DNA from 3 places in the Polaromonas sp. P1_E12 genome. Region 3 is predicted to be linked to each of the others. Evidence: predicted binding sites of a transcription regulator. Region 3 holds the regulator's gene; each other region holds the start of a gene.
What was found. Region 3 encodes sigma-54, which starts transcription at its own class of promoters, with help from an activator protein. Its sites were predicted from a motif close to TGGCANGNAANCTGCTTT; they were not measured.

Region 1: the regulator sigma-54 is predicted to act here: its motif matches at 3,949-3,966, upstream of AC1D13_RS02265 (CmpA/NrtA family ABC transporter substrate-binding protein).
Region 2: the regulator sigma-54 is predicted to act here: its motif matches at 2,579-2,596, upstream of AC1D13_RS19570 (formate/nitrite transporter family protein).

Annotation. Positions count from the first base shown of each region.
Region 1 covers NZ_JBFUBB010000001.1:464,734-470,653, forward strand. Annotated here, with positions in the region: gene AC1D13_RS02250 (ATP-binding protein) at 1-569, opposite strand, end outside; gene AC1D13_RS02255 (ABC transporter ATP-binding protein) at 688-1,497, opposite strand; gene ntrB (nitrate ABC transporter permease) at 1,507-2,334, opposite strand; gene AC1D13_RS02265 (CmpA/NrtA family ABC transporter substrate-binding protein) at 2,533-3,777, opposite strand; gene AC1D13_RS02270 (ANTAR domain-containing response regulator) at 4,146-4,778, opposite strand; gene tsaD (tRNA (adenosine(37)-N6)-threonylcarbamoyltransferase complex transferase subunit TsaD) at 4,991-5,920, shown strand, end outside.
Region 2 covers NZ_JBFUBB010000007.1:273,439-279,358, reverse strand. Annotated here, with positions in the region: gene AC1D13_RS19575 (bifunctional protein-serine/threonine kinase/phosphatase) at 1-1,542, opposite strand, end outside; gene AC1D13_RS19570 (formate/nitrite transporter family protein) at 1,606-2,418, opposite strand; gene AC1D13_RS19565 (dienelactone hydrolase family protein) at 2,754-3,572, opposite strand; gene AC1D13_RS19560 (GlxA family transcriptional regulator) at 3,700-4,680, shown strand; gene AC1D13_RS19555 (ketopantoate reductase family protein) at 4,693-5,607, opposite strand; gene AC1D13_RS19550 (LysR family transcriptional regulator) at 5,717-5,920, opposite strand, start outside.
Region 3 covers NZ_JBFUBB010000008.1:105,395-111,314, forward strand. Annotated here, with positions in the region: gene argS (arginine--tRNA ligase) at 1-284, shown strand, start outside; gene AC1D13_RS20820 (SPOR domain-containing protein) at 339-971, shown strand; gene AC1D13_RS20825 (thiol:disulfide interchange protein DsbA/DsbL) at 1,100-1,747, shown strand; gene lptA (lipopolysaccharide transport periplasmic protein LptA) at 1,907-2,533, shown strand; gene lptB (LPS export ABC transporter ATP-binding protein) at 2,548-3,339, shown strand; gene AC1D13_RS20840 (RNA polymerase factor sigma-54) at 3,485-5,020, shown strand; gene AC1D13_RS20845 (THUMP domain-containing class I SAM-dependent RNA methyltransferase) at 5,062-5,920, shown strand, end outside.

The DNA.
Region 1 (5,920 bases), on a different contig from region 3:
ATGTTGTTGGCCTGGCTATAGGCCAGCGCGGCAGCCAGTTCCGTCTGCGTGAAGCCGTCGCCGGCAAGCAGGGGCTGGAGCAGCTCGAAGTAGGGCTTCCACAGCGCATCCACCTTGTCCTCCAGCTCGCGGCCCCGGCTGGACACCACGGGCTCCAGGTACACCGGTTTGCCGTCGCCGCCGGGAATGGTGCCGCCTTCGCGGAATGCGACATGGGAGGCCTGGAAGATCTTTGCGCCTGAACGCAGCTCGGCCAGTGTCTCGGGCTTGTAAGGCGTGCCCGCCACCCGCATGGCGTCGAGTTCGAGCAGGGTGCGTGCGACACGCTGCGAAACATAGCGCTGGCGGCCGGAAAGGTTGATGGCCACGGTGTCCTGGTCGATCTTGAACGAGGTGTAGAAGTTCAGGACCAGCACCCCCAGGTCAAACAGCAGGAAAAGCGCGACCGCGATGATGATTTCACGGTACTTCCCGAGCGAGGCGAGGCCGCTCGAGCGCGCAGGCCGTGTGCTGGCCGGTGCGCCATGGGCGATTCTGCCGGCGCCGGGGATTGGCAAAACTGCAGACATTGGAAACCTCCTGCTTGGTTGTTTAGTCGCGGGCCACCGCAGAACCGGCTTTGCCGGGCTGCTGGTGGCGCCCCCTCGAGGGGGAGGCGCCAAAGGCGCTTCGGGGGCGAGTCTTTACTCAGGCTGCTTTTTCGACGTGGCCCTGGCGGGTGTAAAGGAAATCGATAACGGCTTTGCGGTAACCCAGGTAACGGATGTCTTCGGCCAGCGCCACGCGGGAACGCGGGCGGGGCAGCTCCACCGGCAGCACCTCGCCGATCGTGGCGGCGGGACCGTTGGTCATCATCACAATGCGGTCGCTCAGGAGAACCGCTTCGTCGACGTCATGGGTCACCATGACGACCGTGCTTTGTGTGGTGGCAACGATTTGCAGCAGTTCGTCCTGCAGCTTGGCGCGGGTCAGGGCGTCAAGGGCGCCGAAAGGCTCGTCCAGCAGCAACACCTTGGGTTCCATCGACAGCGCGCGTGCAATGCCGACGCGCTGCTTCATGCCGCCCGAAATCTCGCCGGGACGTTTTTGCGCCGCCGGCGTCAGTCCGACCATGGCCAGTGCGGCGTCGGTGCGGGCCTTGAGTTGCGCCTTGCTTTCGGTGGCTGAGAACACGCGCTCGACAGCGAGGTAGACATTTTCAAAGCAGGTGAGCCAGGGCAGCAGCGAATGGTTCTGGAATACGACAGCGCGCTCGGGGCCGGGTCCGGCAATCTCGCGGTTGGCGCACAGCAGGCTGCCCTCTGTCGGCGTGGTCAGGCCGGCAATCAGGTTGAGCAGCGTGGATTTGCCGCAGCCTGAATGGCCGATCAGTGTGACGAACTCGCCTTTGGCGACCGTGAGGTTGATGTGCTGCAGTGCGCAGAACGGCCCCTTTTTGGTCTTGAAAGTTTGCTCTACGCCCTGGATCTCGATGTACTTGGTGGTGAAAGAGGTCATGGCGATTCCTTAATTTTTCACTTCTTCGAAGGTAAAAGCCGTGGCCAGCTTGATGAGGGCGAACTCCAGCACCAGCCCGACGATGCCAATGACAAAAATCGCGATGATGATGTTCTTGACGTTGAGGTTGTTCCACTCGTCCCAGACCCAGAAGCCGATGCCGACGCCGCCGGTCAGCATCTCGGCCGCGACGATGACGAGCCAGGCGGTGCCCACTGCCAGGCGCACGCCGGTCAGCATGTAAGGCAGCACGGCGGGGAAGAGAATTTTCGTGACGATCTTCCACTCGCTGAGGTTGAGCACACGTGCCACGTTCATGTAGTCCTGGGGCACGCGCTGCACGCCGACCGCCGTGTTGATGATCATCGGCCAGATGGAGCAGATGAAGATGGTCCAGATGGCTGCGGGGTTGGCGCCCTTGAAGACCAGCAGACCAATCGGCAACCAGGCCAGCGGCGAGACCGGGCGCAGCAGGCTGATCAGCGGGTTGAACATGCGGCTCAGAAAGTTGAATCGCCCGATCATGAAGCCGACCGGGATGCCGACGACAGCCGCCATGCCGAAGCCCATGGCCACGCGCTTGAGTGACGACAGCACGTTCCAGCCCACACCCTGGTCATTCGGCCCCTTGCTGTAGAACGGATCACTGAAGATCTGCACCGCCTGCACAAAGGTGTCTTTGGGCGAGGGAATGCTGCCGGCCGTGCCCATGAAAACCAGTTCCCAGATCAGCACCAGCAAACCCAGGCCCAACAGGGGGGGCAGGACGCTGAGCCAGAGCCAGGAGGCATCGCCGGATGGCTTGGTGATTGGGGTGGGTTTTGTTGGGGCGTTCATGCTATTTTGGGCTGTAGCGCCCGTTGGATGAGCGCCACCAGCTATCGAATTGATAGCGGCGGCATCTCTGGGCCTTTCGCTGCTGCGGCTTGCCGGGGTTGCCGCCTCCAGCGGGGTGTGAAATACGGCACTGACCATGGCGTCACCTCTTTACGTAGGAAGGTTGGGTGGGGTGTAGCGTGGATATCGCGTGGGTGTTCAGGCGTGAACCTTGAAACTGTCGGCGTATTTTTTCGGGTCCTTGCCGTCCCACACGGTGCCGTCCATCAGCTTGCTGCTGCGCATGATGTCTTTGGGAACGCTGGCCTTGGCCGCCGTGGCTGCCTGCTTGTAGACGTCGATGTGGTTGATTTGCTTGGCAATGCCCAGGTAGTCTGGATGGTCCTTGATCAGGCCCCAGCGCTTGTGCTGTGTGAGGAACCACATGCCGTCGGACAGGTAAGGGAAGCTCACCGCACCGTCGTTGTAGAACTTCATGTAGTTCGGGTCGTCCCAGGTCTTGCCCATGCCGTTCTGGTAGCGGCCCAGGATGCGCTGGTTGATGGCGTCCACGCTGGTGTTGACGTAGCTCTTGTCGGCCACGGTCTCGGCCATCTTGTTTTTGTTGGAGAGGCTGGCGTCAATCCACTTGCCGGCTTCGATGATGGCGGCGGTCACGGCACGCGCGGTGTTGGGGTATTTCTTGACGAAGTCGGCGGTGGTGCCTAGTACTTTTTCTGGGTGGTCCTTCCAGACGTCCTGGGTGGTCACGGCGGTCACACCGATGCCGTCGATGATGGCGCGGTGGCCCCAAGGCTCGCCCACGCAGAAGCCGTCCATGTTGCCCACGCGCATGTTGGCCACCATCTGCGGCGGCGGCACGGTAATCACTTTGGCGTCCTTCATCGGGTTGATGCCGTTGGCGGCCAGCCAGTAATAAAGCCACATGGCGTGCGTGCCGGTGGGGAAGGTCTGGGCGAAGGTGTATTCGCGCTTGTCGGTCGCCATGAGCTTGGCCAGGCCCGCGCCGTCAACCGCGCCTTTGTCGGCGAGTTTTTTGGACAGCGTGATGGCCTGGCCGTTGTTGTTGAGCGTCATCAGCACAGCCATGTCTTTCTTGGGGCCTGCCGTGCCCATGTGCACGCCGTAGACCAGGCCGTAGAGCACGTGGGCGAAGTCCAGCTCGCCGTTGACGAGCTTGTCGCGCACACCGGCCCAGCTGGCTTCTTTGGTCGGGATGATCTTGACGCCATATTTCTGGTCAATGCCCAGCACCGAGGCCATGACCACGGAGGCGCAGTCGGTCAGCGGTATGAAGCCGATCTTCACTTCCTTCTTCTCCGGCGCGTCGGAGCCCTGGGCGTACACGGCAGCGCGCAGGGCGGGGTTGATGCCCACGGCGCCTACGGCCGCGGCCTGCAGCACGGTGCGGCGTGTCAGCGAAGATTTCAGCAGTTCAGTCATGTTGGCGGCTCCTGATAGTTAAAAACGAAAGACAAAAACAAAAAAGGCGCTCGACCCGGGCAACACGTTGAACGTGATGCAGGGTGCGAACGCCTTTGTTCCTTGGGGGCACCACACACTTCGCCATTGAAGTGCTGTGCCGGTCGGCCATCTTTGACCAGTGCCTAGGGCATTGCAAAAGCTGTGCCAGGGTTGGCGGGTGTCGTTAGGACGCGGTGGTTTTGAGAGTGGGTGCGCCCAGTTATGCGAGCCATGTGAAGTGCGCTGTGGGCAGCTGCGGGGCGGGATGACGCAGGGTTGCAGGTTGATGTTTGCACCGTATTTGTGCGCTGCACCAATTGAGGGTTTATTGAGGCCTGGCCGGCGATTCAGCCCAGCAGGTCCAGGGCGTCCAGCATGCGCTGGGCTACTTCGCCTAGGCGCAGGCCCTTGTCCATGGCGGCCTTGCGCAGCTTTTCGTAAGCGGCCTGCTCAGACAATCCCTGGCGCTGCATCAGCATGCCTTTGGCCCGGTCTATGACTTTTCGGTCATGCAGCTCTGTTTTGGCATGGGCCAGTTCTTTGCGCAGGCCCTGTTCGTGTTCAAAGCGCGCCATGGCCACATCCAGGATGGGGCGGATTCGATCCGGGGAGAGGCCGGCCACCACATAGGCCGACACGCCGGCGGCGACGGCATCCTTCACGTGGCTGGTGTCGTTGTCGTTGGTGAACAGCACGATGGGCCGGCGGGCGTCCCGCGTTGCCATGACCACATGCTCCAGCGAATCGCGGGCCTCACTTTCGGCGTCCACGATGATCATGTCGGGTTGCAGTTGCGCCAGGCGCTCGTCCAGGAAGGTATCGGCCGGGAGCACCGCGACAATGTTGTAACCGTTTTCCAGCAGGCCGATACGCAGCTGGCGCGAGCGCTCGGCCAGTTCCCGTGCATGGGCGTCATCGGATACGGACTCCAGCAGGTCCGGGGCGATGATGACAAGGCGCAGGGATTGGGACGGTGTCATGTGCCAAGCGGTGCAAGAACCGTGCCCCCACAGTCGTTCACTGCGTGTAACTCCCGAGGCCTTGCTGGCCGCAGCTCACGAGACGTTTCGCCTCTGTCGCCCGTCCAAGCCTGCACAGGCAGGCTTGGAGCCGCGGGCTCCAGCCCCTCGGGGACCGCCCGCCTGCAGCCCCAGTTGATGTGAGGAGTTACCTCAAACCTTACACTTGGACGATGCTAGTTCTAGGAATCGAATCGAGTTGCGATGAAACCGGTGTGGCGCTGGTGGATGCCAGCGGCGGCGGAGTGCCGCGCCTGCTGTCGCACGCCTTGTTTAGCCAGATAGACATGCACCAGGCGTATGGCGGTGTGGTGCCCGAGCTGGCCAGCCGGGACCATATCCGGCGCGTCTTGCCCTTGACACATCAGGTCATGGCAGAGGCGGGAAGCAGCCTTGCACAGGTAGATGTGGTGGCTTATACGCGCGGCCCTGGGCTTGCAGGTGCGTTGCTGGTGGGGGCGGGTGTGGCCTGCTCGCTGGCGGCGGCGCTGGGCAAGCCGGCCATGGGTGTGCATCACCTGGAAGGGCATTTGCTGTCGCCTTTTTTGAGTGCCGACCCGCCTGAATTTCCTTTTGTGGCGCTACTGGTATCCGGCGGGCATACCCAATTGATGCGCGTGGACCGTGTGGGAAGTTATGAATTGCTGGGTGAAACCATTGACGATGCGGCGGGTGAGGCCTTTGACAAGTCGGCCAAGCTGATGGGCCTGCCTTATCCAGGAGGGCCACATCTGTCGAAGCTGGCTGAGGGCGGTGACGGCGCGGCCTTTAAGTTGCCGCGACCCTTGCTGCACAGCGGCGATCTTGATTTTTCCTTTGCCGGGCTCAAAACCGCGGTGCTAACGCAGGCCAAAAAACTGGGGCCGGATCTGGAAAGCCGCAAAGCCGATCTGGCCGCGTCTACGCAGGCGGCCATCGTTGAAGTGCTGGTGAAAAAATCACTCGCAGCCATGACGCAAACCGGGTTGAAGCGCCTGGTGGTGGCTGGCGGCGTGGGCGCCAATGCGCTGCTGCGCAGCCAACTTGATGCCGTGTGCAAACAGCGAGGCATCCGCGTGCATTACCCCGAGCTGCATTTATGCACCGACAACGGCGCCATGATC
Region 2 (5,920 bases), on a different contig from region 3:
GCGGAGCACGCCGTCCATCCATGCGGGTATGTCACGGTCTTCGTACAGCACGGAGTCATAGCGCAGCTTGCTTTGTGCGGCCCGGGTCCGGCATTTGGCCACTTCGGCGCCGTAGGGCAGCTTGCCGGTCAGCATCTGGTAGGTGATGACGCCGAGCGAGAACAGGTCTGAGCGCGTGGTACCGCCCTCGCCCACAAAATACTCCGGCGCCGAATACTGGGCCGTGCCCAGGATGTCTTCGTGCCCGCCGGGCGCATCTGCTTCCATGAGGCTGGCCACGCGGGTTGAGCCAAAGTCAATGATCTTCGCCGTGCCGGTCTTGTCGATCATGACGTTCTCGGGCCGCAGGTCCTGGTGCAGCATCTCCAGCCGGTGAAACGCGCGCAGGCCTTTGGCGATCTGCTCCACCAGCCCGCGCACGGCTTCCAGGCCGGGCCGGGGATTGTCGATCATCCACTGGCTCAGCGTTTGCCCGTCGATGTATTCGGTGGCCACATACACATAGTGGCGCTTTCGGGTCGGCACATAAGGCTTCAGCACATGCGCGCTGTTGATGCGCCGGGCGATCCACTCTTCCGTCAAAAACCTTTCAAGGTAGGCCGGGTCACCGCCCAGGTCTATTGACGGTGTTTTCAGGATGACGAGCACGCCCGTTTCGTTGTCTGTGGCGAGGTAAATATGGCTGCGGCTGCTGCCGTGCACTTCGCGGACGATGGTGTAGCCGTCAAACTGCGTCCTGGCCTCCAGGATGGGCGGAAGCGGCAGGCCCGACAGCTGCTGGAGCAACTCGCCGGCCTGCCCGTTGGGCAGCTCATCGACGCGGACAATCTGTGCCGTGAGGTTGTCGCCGCTGCCCCGCTCCAGGGCTTTTTCAACGATGGATTTGGCCGCCATATCAAGCCCACCGGGCTCGTCGGCACAGATGTGGATGAGGCCGGCCATGTCGTATTCGCTGACGTGTTCGTACACGCCGTCGGTGGCCAGAAGAAAGATGTCGCCCTGCTCCACCTGCTGGGTCTGGTAGTCGATCTCAAGCTGCGGCTTGAAGCCCAGCGCACGGCCAAGGTAGCTTTGGCCCTGGGAAATCCACACACGGTGGTCGTTGGTCAGTTGTTCCAGCGCCTTGCCGCGCAGGCGGTAAATGCGCGAGTCACCGACATGAAAAATATGCGCGGTGGTCGACTTGATGACCATGGCGCTCAGCGTGCACACATAACCTTTATCCTTGTCGTAGCGGTATTGGCTTTTCTGCGTCTGGGCATGCAGCCAGGAGTTGGTGGCGCTCAAGATCCGCTCGGCCGATGTCTTGACCGACCAGGCCTCCGAGGTGCAGTAATAGTCTTCAAGAAAACCAGTGACGGCGTACTGGCTGGCCACGTCGCTGACGGCGCTGCTGCTGATGCCGTCGGCCAGCGCAACGGCGATGCCCTTGGCGCTCAGTTGCGGCTCTTTAGGTACATAGATACCGTGGAAATCCTGGTTGGTTTCCTTGCGGCCCTTGTCCGAATACTGACCTGCCGATATCTTCAGTTCACTGGACATGTGGGGTACCGGCAAAGCCCCCGCGCATGCAAGATGCGCGAGGGCCTTTGTTTTGGAGGCGGATTATTTGAAAGAACGTGTCGGTCCGGTTTTAATGTGTGTGGCATACAGCGTCAAGCCGGTGAAGGCCAGGCCGCCCACCAGGTTGCCCAGCACCGTCGGAATTTCGTTCCAGATCAGGTAGTCCATGATGGTGAAATGCGCGCCCAGCAGCAGGCCGGATGGGAACAGGAACATGTTCACGATGGAGTGCTCAAACACCATGTAAAAGAACAGCATGATGGGCATCCACATCGCGATCACCTTGCCGCTGACCTGGGTGGAGATCATCGCACCCACCACGCCGGCCGACACCATCCAGTTGCACAACATGCCGCGCACGAAGAGCGTGAGCATGCCGTTCGCACCGTATTTCTGGTAGCCCAGCGTGCGGCTCTCGCCCACGATGCCGATAGCCTTGCCCACGGCGCTGGGCTCGGTCGAGAAGCCGTTGGTGACGTAGATGGCCATCATCACCGCCACCGTGAAGGCGCCCGCGAAGTTGCCGACGAACACCAGGCCCCAGTTACGCAGCACACCCTTGAGCGTGACGCCCGGGCGCTTGTCGATCAGCGCCAGCGGGCACAACACAAACACGCCGGTCAGCAAGTCGAAGCCGAACAGGTACAGCATGACAAAACCCACCGGGAACAGCACGGCGCCCAGCAGGGGCTGGCCGGTCTGCACGTTGATGGTGACGGCGAACCAGGCTGCCAGAGCCAGAATGGCGCCGGCCATGTAGGCCCGGATAACGGTGTCGCGGGTGGACATGAAGATTTTGGATTCACCCGCATCCACCATCTTGGTCACAAATTCCGAAGGCACTAAATAAGCCATACGATCCCTCTAAATCCTGAAAAAAGCCAAAAAAAAATCCACTTCGAGATCTTCAAAAGATTGAAGACCGAAGTGGACGTCGTTATCCATTCAGATCGATGGGCACCGGCGAAGCCCGCCGTACCCTGCGCAGGCCTTCGTTAGCCTGACCTGATGGATGCAAGCACATACCGTGCCGCTAACAAAACACCGCGAATCCGGGCTTGCCGACGCTTTAGCGACGCTTTTACCCGTCGTTTTGGCACTGCGAAGGGAGTGACTGCCCCAAATTTGTGCATCGAGGTGTCCATCTTTAAATATTTTGGTGCCAGCTGGGCCACTGCCGGATACAGGCGCTAAGGCGCAAGCCGCTGCGCAAAGAACGCCAGGATCTCGTCACGCGCCGCCAGTGTGGGCTGGCCCGCCTCGTCGATCAGGTGGGCGGTGACCACGCTGTGCGGTGTCTTCACGTGCGCCGCAAAGAACGGCGGCACGTCGGGGTTGGCGGCGCTGTCGGGCAGCACGCGGCCCACAAAGCGGTCGCCCAGCGCCTCGGCATAGGCCGCAAAGCGCTGGGCCCTGCAAAAGCTGTCGCCTTCAAACCGATAGGCCAGCACCGTGAGGTTCTCGCGGTCCAGCCGCTGGCGGACGGCCTTGATGTCCGCAGGCGAAATTTCGATGCCGGCCGGATCATTGAGCGGCAGCGACGGCTGGCACAGCACCGGCGCCAGCATGGCAGGCTCCAGCATCATCGTGAGGGCGAAATTACCCGTCCAGCACATGCCGATGGCGCCCACGCCGGGGCCGCCGCACTCGTCATGCGCCAGCCTTGCCAGTGCCCGCAGCCACTGCGTGGCCGGGCTGGCCTGGTTGGACGCGAACGCGCGGAACTCGGCGCTGACACAGGCGCGCTGAAAGATGGCCGCGCCTTCATCGGCACGCGGCACGGCGCCGTCGCGGCCAAAGAGCGACGGCATGTAGACGGTAAAACCTGCGTCGCGCACCCAACGGCTGAAGCGCGCCACGTGCGGGCTGATGCCGGGCATCTCGGTCATGACGATCACGGCCGGGCCTGTACCCATGAGGTAGACCTTCCTGGTGATGCCGTCGAGCGTGATCTCGCGCTGGGTGAAATCCTCGAGGGAGTCGTCTTCGGTCAGCTTGCGCGTTGTCATCGGTGTCCTTGCTTTGCGAACGGTGGGAGCAATGGCGTCCGTGGAATTCATGGAACAGATGAATTTGGCACCGCACGCGCGTAAACTCCCAGTGTCTATTTCGACATGTTTAAGGCCTTTTCAGCCAATGCGAGATTTCACCCTCCTGCTGCTGCCGGGCACCTTTGCCACCGGCGTGGCGGCCACGCTCGATATCCTGCAGGCCGCGTCTGCCCTCGCGCCGCGCATGAAGCTGGCGCGCCCCACCTGGCGCGTGTTGTCAGCCACCGGCGGCCCGGTGCCGCTGAGCTCGGGCCTTCACATAGACACCGCGGCCCTGCCCCGGCGCTACCGGCCCGATGCTGCCACCTGGATCGTGCCGGGCCTGGGCCTGGACAACCCGCAGGCCCTCAACACCGGCTTGGCCACCGCAGACGCGCAACGCGTGATTCAGGCCGTCGCCGCGCATGCTGCGCACGGTGGCCGTGTTGCGGCGTCGTGCTCGGCGGTTTTTTTGCTTCAGGCGGCCGGTGTGCTGGCCGGGCGCCGGGTCACCACCTCCTGGTGGCTGGCGCAGGAGCTTCGAAGGCGGGAGCCGGCCTGTACCGTCAATGCCGACCGGATGGTGTGCGCCGACGGCCCGGTGAGCACCGCAGGTGCCGCCTTTGCGCAAACCGACCTGATGCTGCATTTGCTACGCGAGCAGTTCGGGGTAGCCCTGGCCGAGGCTGTAGGACGCATCCTCTTGATCGACGGGCGGCAGGCGCAAGCGCCTTTTGTGGTGCCGGCCATGCTCTCCAGCGGCAACGCACTGGTGGCCCGCCTGGTGGCGCGCATCGAATCCGCCCTGCCCAGCCCACCGAGCGTGGAGGCACTGGCAAACGAATTCGCGATGTCGCAGCGAACGCTGTCACGCCATGTGCGTGAAGCCACGGGCAAGAGCACGATGGCGCTGGTGCAAAGCGTTCGGCTCAATCGCGCGCGGATGCTGATTGAGTCCAGCCGGATGACCATCGAACGCGTGGCCGAGCAAGTGGGCTACGAAGATGCCACGGCGCTCCGGCGCATGATGCACAAGGCGGCGGGCGCCAACCCGAGCCGATACCGGGCGGCGGGGTTAAGAGCTTGAGAGCCCGGCGATTCAGGTGAGGGCCTGCCTGGACTCCATCAACTTCACCAGAGCCCACAGCACCCGGTTCGCCGGCGTGGCCACACCCAGCGCTTCACCGCGCCTGACGACCAGCCCGTTGAGGTAGTCGATCTCAGTGGGTTTGCCGCGCGCCAGGTCTTGTGCGGTGGATGACAACTGGTTGGGCATGCTGCCGGCCAGTTTGTCCACGGCCAGGTGCATGTCGCCCTGCACCTGCACGCCTTCGGCCTCTGCCACGGCCAGGCATTCGGCCACCACGTCGCGCATGACGTCTTTCACGCCCTCGCCTTGCACGGTTTTGCCGTACGGCAGCTGCGCGATGGCCGAGACGGCGTTGTAGGCGCAGTTGAGGATGAGCTTGGCCCACAACGCGCCGCGCACGTTGCTGGAGATTTCAACCGGCACACCGGCTGCGATGAAGGCCTGGGCCACGGCCTCGCTCCGGCTGGCCGGCTCAATCACCAGCTCGCCGCGGCCGTGGTGCCTGACGTGGCCGGGGCCGGCCATTTCGGTGGCCACGTACACCACGGCGGCCGCCACGGCGTGCTGCGGCAGCACGGTGCGCAGGCGGTCGGCGTTGTCCACGCCGTTTTGCAGGCACAGCACCAGCGCATCCGGTGCCAGGTGCGGCCGGATCAATGCACCGGCCGCTTCGGTGTCGGTGGATTTCACGCAGAACAGCACCAGGTCGGCGCCCTGCACGGCGGTGGGTTCGCTGCTGGCGGCCAGGCGCACGTGTTCGTCGAAAGTGCGGGTTTCCATGTGCAGGCCGTCACTCTGGATGGCGTCAGCATGCCGGGGCCGGGCGATCAGCACCACGTCAAGCCCGGCACGGGCCAGCATACCGCCGTAATAACAACCAACGGCGCCTGCGCCCATCACGGCGACTTTGAGGGATTGGGTCATGGGGGTCTTTGCCTTCGGTGAGATGCAGATACGGAAACGGAAAAAGGAATTGTGGGTGAAGTCTGCCGCCCCTGCAGGCGGCCGGGCCTCTTGGAAACCTGTTCGCGGTCTACACGGGGCCGCCGGCAAAGCGCCGGGCCAGCTGGTCGCGCTCGAAGGCCTCGACGACGAAGTCGATAAACATCCGCGTCTTGGCGGGCATCTGGCTGCGCGTGGCGTAGTAGATCGAGATCGCGCCGGCATCGACATACCACTGCGGCAGCACCCTGACGAGCTCGCCGCGCTCCAGCAAAGGCAGCACATCGGGCAAAGC
Region 3 (5,920 bases):
TCGACCTCTCGGCGCTGGACAGCCCGCAGGCGCAGTCATTGATGCTGCTGCTGGCCAAGTACCCCGACATGCTGACCAACGCGGCTGACGGATTTGCACCGCACGACGTGGCTTTTTACCTTCGTGAGCTGGCGGCCAGTTATCACAGCTATTACGATGCCGAGCGCATCCTGGTGGACGACGAAGCTGTGAAGCTTGCCCGTCTGGCGCTGGTCGCCGCGACTGCGCAGGTGTTGCACAATGGCCTCGCGGTGCTGGGCGTGAGCGCCCCGCGCAAGATGTAAACGGTGGCGAAAACCATGCGAATTTCAGGACAAGGCAATGAACGTGGGCAAGGTATGAATACACAACGAGGCGGAACCCTGTTGGGGTTGATCATTGGCGCGCTGATCGGCCTGGGCGCGGCGCTGGCGGTAGCGGTTTACATCACCAAGGTGCCGGTTCCTTTCATGAACAAGAGCCAGGCACGCAACCCCGACAGCGATGCTGTTGAAGCCAAGAAAAACAAGGACTGGAACCCGAACGCCCCGCTGGCCGGCAAAAACCAGCCCAAGCCGCCTCCTCCGGCAGCGGTTGAAGTGCCTGGTGTTCCAGTACCCGACCCCTCCGCCGGAGCCACCCCCAAGGCCGCCGCTTCAGCGCCGGCCAAAGTGGCCAAACCAGCGCCTGCCGATCCGCTGGGCGATCTGGCAAAGGCCAAGGTCGAAGGCCTGTCATCCGGTCCGGGAGCGGATCCCTTCAGCTATTTCATTCAGGCCGGTGCCTTTCGCACGCCGGAAGATGCGGAACAGCAACGCGCCAAGTTGCTGCTGCTGGGCATGCAGGCCAAAGTGACGGAACGCGAGCAGGCTGGCCGCACCGTGTACCGCGTGCGTCTTGGCCCTTTCGACAAGAAGGAAGATGCCGACAAGGCCAAGGAGCGCCTGGACAACAATTCCATTGAAACCGCGCTGGTCCGGGTCCAGCGCTGAAGCCCTCATCCAACGATAGGCTGAACTTTTCACGAGGCTGGTGTACAAACCCCTATACCCCGCGCCACGAGGCATCCGCCAGAGGGGCGGTTTCCGGGCTATTTCTGTCATTCCAGGAGAAAAATCTGATGCAACGCCGTGAGTTTTCGTTTTCAGCCGCCGCCCTGGGCGGCATCGCCGCCCTGCCCACCCTGGCACAAGCCCAGGCCAAGGCCTTCAAGGACGGCGAGGATTACCTGACGCTGGACAAGCCGGCGCCGACCGAAGCCGCCGCCGGCCGGGTCGAGGTGGTGGAATTCTTCTGGTACAACTGCCCCCATTGCAACGCCTTCGAGCCGCAATTCGAAGCCTGGATGAAGCAGATCCCCAAGGACGTGTCCGTGCGGCGTGTTCCAGTGTCCTTCCGGCCCGATTTCGAACCTCAGCAGCGCCTGTATTACGTGCTTGAGGCCATGGGAAAAATTGAGGAACTTCACAAGAAGGTGTTTGCCACGATTCATGTGGAAAAACAACCGCTTAACACGCCCGAGCTGATAGCTGCATGGGCTGAAAAGCAGGGCCTCAACAAGGCCAAATTCGTTGAGTTCTACAACTCCTTTTCGGTCGCCTCCAAGGCGCGCAAGGCCACACAGCTGCAGGACAGCTACAAAGTGGCCGGCGTGCCGTCGCTGGGTATCGCCGGGCGTTATTACACCTCGTCGGACCAAACCCAAACCATGACCCGCGCGCTGCAGGTCACAGATCACCTGATCGCCCAATCCCGCAAGGCCAAATAAAGAAAGCGCCCGCGGCCGTGCGCCGCGCCAAACACCGGCTCAAAAAACCCGCCCGATTTCCGGCGGGTTTTTTTATGCCCCTAATATTCCCCGTGCAAGCCATTCCCGCAGCTGGCATGGCTACAATGACCCAACACCAAGCAGCAAGATTCGTGCCTTATGAAACACCCCATTTTTTCCCTCATCCTGCCGGTCATCCTGGCGCTGGGGTCGGCTTTCCCGGCCGCTGCCGAAAAAGCTGATCGGGACAAACCCATGAACGCGGAGGCAGATGCCCTGCGTTATGACGACCTGAAGCAAACCAGCGTTTTTACCGGCAATGTGGTGATCACCAAGGGAACGACCATCGTGCGCGGCGAGCGCGTTGACGTCATGCAGGATCCCGAGGGCTACCAGCAGGCGGTGTCCGTCGCGGCGCCCGGCAAGCTGGCGTTTTACCGGAAAAAGCGTGACGGCGTAGACGAGTACATCGAAGGCGAAGGCGAACGCATTGAATATGACAGCCGCGCCGACCTGGTGAAGTTCATCAAGCGGGCGGTGGTGCGCCGCTACAACGGTGCCACCCTGGTGGACGAAACCACCGGCAGCCTGATTGTTTATGACAACAACACCGACGTCTTCACCGTGGATGGGGGCGCGCAAAACCGTACGGCCAGCAACCCCACGGGGCGGGTTCGCGCCATGCTGTCACCCCGCGCGACAGCCTCGGCACCCGTTGCGGCACCGCCCGCGGGCCCAGCCCCGGTTCTGCGCCCCAGCACGACGCTGGGCAATGAAAAGAACTAGAAAGACCTGCACAGATGGATGTGGTGACTGACACTTCAGCGGCCCCGGCCGCTCCTGCCCTGACCCCCAGCCGCCTTGTTGCGCAAGGTCTGCAAAAATCGTACGGCAGCCGCAAGGTGGTGCAGGACGTTTCGCTGTCCGTGCAAAAAGGCGAAGTCGTGGGCCTGCTGGGCCCCAACGGCGCGGGCAAAACGACCTCGTTCTACATGATCGTGGGCCTGGTGCGCGCCGATGCAGGCGAAATTTCCATCGACGGCGAGTCGGTCGAGCACATGCCGATTCACCTGCGTGCCCGCCTGGGCCTGAGCTACCTGCCGCAGGAAGCGTCGATTTTCCGCAAGCTCACGGTGGAAGAAAACGTGCGTGCCGTGCTGGAGCTGCAGCTCGACAAAACCGGAAAACCGCTGGGGCGCGCAGACATCGAGTCGCGGCTCGACGCCCTGCTGCAGGATTTGCGGGTAGATCATTTGCGCAACTCACCGGCACCGGCGCTCTCGGGCGGCGAGCGCCGCCGGGTCGAAATCGCGCGGGCGCTGGCAACCCAGCCGCGCTTCATCCTGCTGGATGAGCCCTTTGCCGGTATCGACCCCATTGCCGTAATCGAAATCCAGCGCATCATCGGTTTCCTCAAATCGCGCGGCATCGGCGTGCTGATCACCGACCACAACGTGCGTGAAACACTGGGCATTTGCGACCACGCCTACATCATCAGCGACGGCCACGTGCTGGCGCAAGGCACACCGTCCGAGATCGTGAATAACGCCGATGTGCGCCGCGTCTATCTCGGCGAACACTTCAAGATGTAGAACATGGTTCCCCCCTGTTGTCGCTCACTTCGTGTAGCTCCCTCTCCCCCTCCGGGGACGGCGCCTGCGGCCTGGCAAAGCCAGTTCCGCGGCGCCCGCTGGTTAAAGACGTATTGCCTCAACCTTCCGCAAGTTTGAAAATCCAGTGAAACAAGGTCTGTCACTCCGCGTCTCGCAGCATCTTGCGCTGACACCTCAACTACAGCAGTCGATCCGGCTGTTGCAGCTGTCGACGCTTGAGTTGAGCCAGGAGGTCGAGCAGATGCTCGACGAAAACCCGTTTCTGGAAGTGTCGGAAGAGACGGCGGTGCGCGAAGAGTTTGGGCTGGAGCACATCAACACGCCGGTAAGCCAGGACAGCCGCGAGTTTGAATCTGCTACGGATTCGATAGCTGGCGGCGCAGACGAGACTAGCGCTACAGCCCCGAATGACGCAGAAGTCAGTGCGGAGCCCAAGCTCGAGGAAAGCTGGGAAGGCGATGGCACGGTAGAAACCACGCCCGACGACAGCGAGTGGGGAAGCGACGCACCGGCGCGCAAGAACAACAATGAAGAGAGCGAAGCCGAGGCCTCCGACCTCACGGGCAGCCATGAGTCGCTGCAGGACCACCTGCACCGGCAATCGCTGAGCTTGCGCCTGTCGGAGGAAGACCGTGCCGCGCTGCACTTCCTCATTGAATCGCTCAACGACGACGGCTACCTTGAAGACAGCCTGGCGTCGCTCGCGGCCGGTCTTGCAAGAGATGACATGGCGCAGGCGGAAGAACTGGAGCAGCGTTTTGCGATGGCGCTCAAGCTGCTGCACCACATGGAGCCTGCCGGTGTCGGTGCGCGCAACCTGGCGGAATGCCTGAGCCTGCAGCTGCTGGACTGCAAGGACTGCGAAGAAACCCGCGCAGCCATTGCCATGTGCAAGCAACCGATGGAGCTGCTGGCCAAGCGCGACGTGAAACGCCTGTCGCACCTGTGCGGTTTCACCGAAGCCGCCATCAAGGGCGCGATCACGGTGATAGGCCGGCTCGATCCCAAGCCCGGGCGCCGCTTCGTGAACGTGGAGCGCAACCTGATCGTGCCCGACGTCATCGTCATCAAGTCGGGCCGGGGCTTCAAGGTTTCGCTCAATGGCGACGTCATGCCGCGCCTGCGCGTGCACGACATTTATGCCAATGCCCTCAAGCAGCACAAGGGCCAGGGCGGCCAGGCGCTGCAGCAGCGCCTGCAGGAGGCCCGCTGGTTCATCAAGAACATCCAGCAGCGCTTTGACACCATCCTGCGCGTGAGCAGTGCGATTGTGGAACGGCAGAAAAATTTCTTCACGCACGGTGAACTCGCCATGCGCCCGCTGGTGCTGCGCGAAATCGCCGACGAGCTGGGCCTGCACGAGTCCACCATCTCCCGCGTGACCACGGCCAAGTACATGGGCACCCCTTTCGGCACCTTTGAGCTCAAGTATTTCTTCGGCTCCGCGCTCGGCACCGAAACCGGCGGCAATGCTTCCAGCACGGCGGTACGCGCGCTCATCAAACAATTTGTCTCGTCCGAAAGCCTCAAGAAACCGCTCAGCGACAACCAGATTTCCGAAATGCTCAAGGAGCAGGGCATTGAATGCGCACGCCGCACCGTGGCCAAGTACCGCGAAGCCCTGCGCATAGCGCCCGCCAACCTGCGCAAATCACTCTAGCCGCCCAATCAGGCCGCGCTGCCCGTCCCTCAAAGTCAGTCATGAATCAACTCCAATTGTTTTTACCGTGCGCCGCAGGCGTCGAAACCCTGCTGGCCACCGAGGTCAAGCGTGTCACCGGGATCGACGGCAAAGCCTGGCGCGCCGGCGTGCAGCTGCAGGCGTCGTGGCGCGACGCGTTGCAGCTCAACCTGCACAGCCGGCTGGCGCAGCGTGTACTGATCGAGCTGCAGCACAACCAGTACCGCAGTGAGCAAGACCTCTACAACGCTGCTGCCAACGTGGCCTGGGAAATCTGGTTCACGCCCAAGCAGACCTTCAAGGTCGAGATCACCGCCCAGCACAGCCCGCTGCAAAGCCTGAACTTCGCGGCGCTGAAGATCAAAGACGCGATCGCCGACCGCTTTCGCGCCAAGTTCGACGACGTGCGCCCCAGCGTCGACACGCGCTGGCCCGACGTGCGCGTCTACGTGCACCTGACGACGGACACCGTCACGGTCTACATCGACACCTCGGGTGAGCCGCTCTTCAAGCGCGGTTGGCGCGAAGACAAGGGTGATGCCCCGCTGAAGGAAACCCTGGCCGCCGCCATGATTGCCGCCAGCGGATGGGATCAGCTCTGTAAAGAAGGCGTGCCGCTCTATGACCCCTGCTGCGGCTCGGGCACCATCGCGATTGAAGCCGCGCAGATCGCGTGCAACATCGCACCCGGCATCAACCGCCGTTTTGCCTTTCAGAAATACCTGCCCTTTCAGGGCCACGTGTGGGACGGCCTCCTCGACCAGGCGGAAGCCGCCATCACCGAGCCCACGGCCAAGGTGTTCGGCAGCGACGTGTCTTTCCGCATGGTTGACTTTGCCGAGCGCAATGCCGAACGTGCCGGTGTGGCCAATGCGGTGG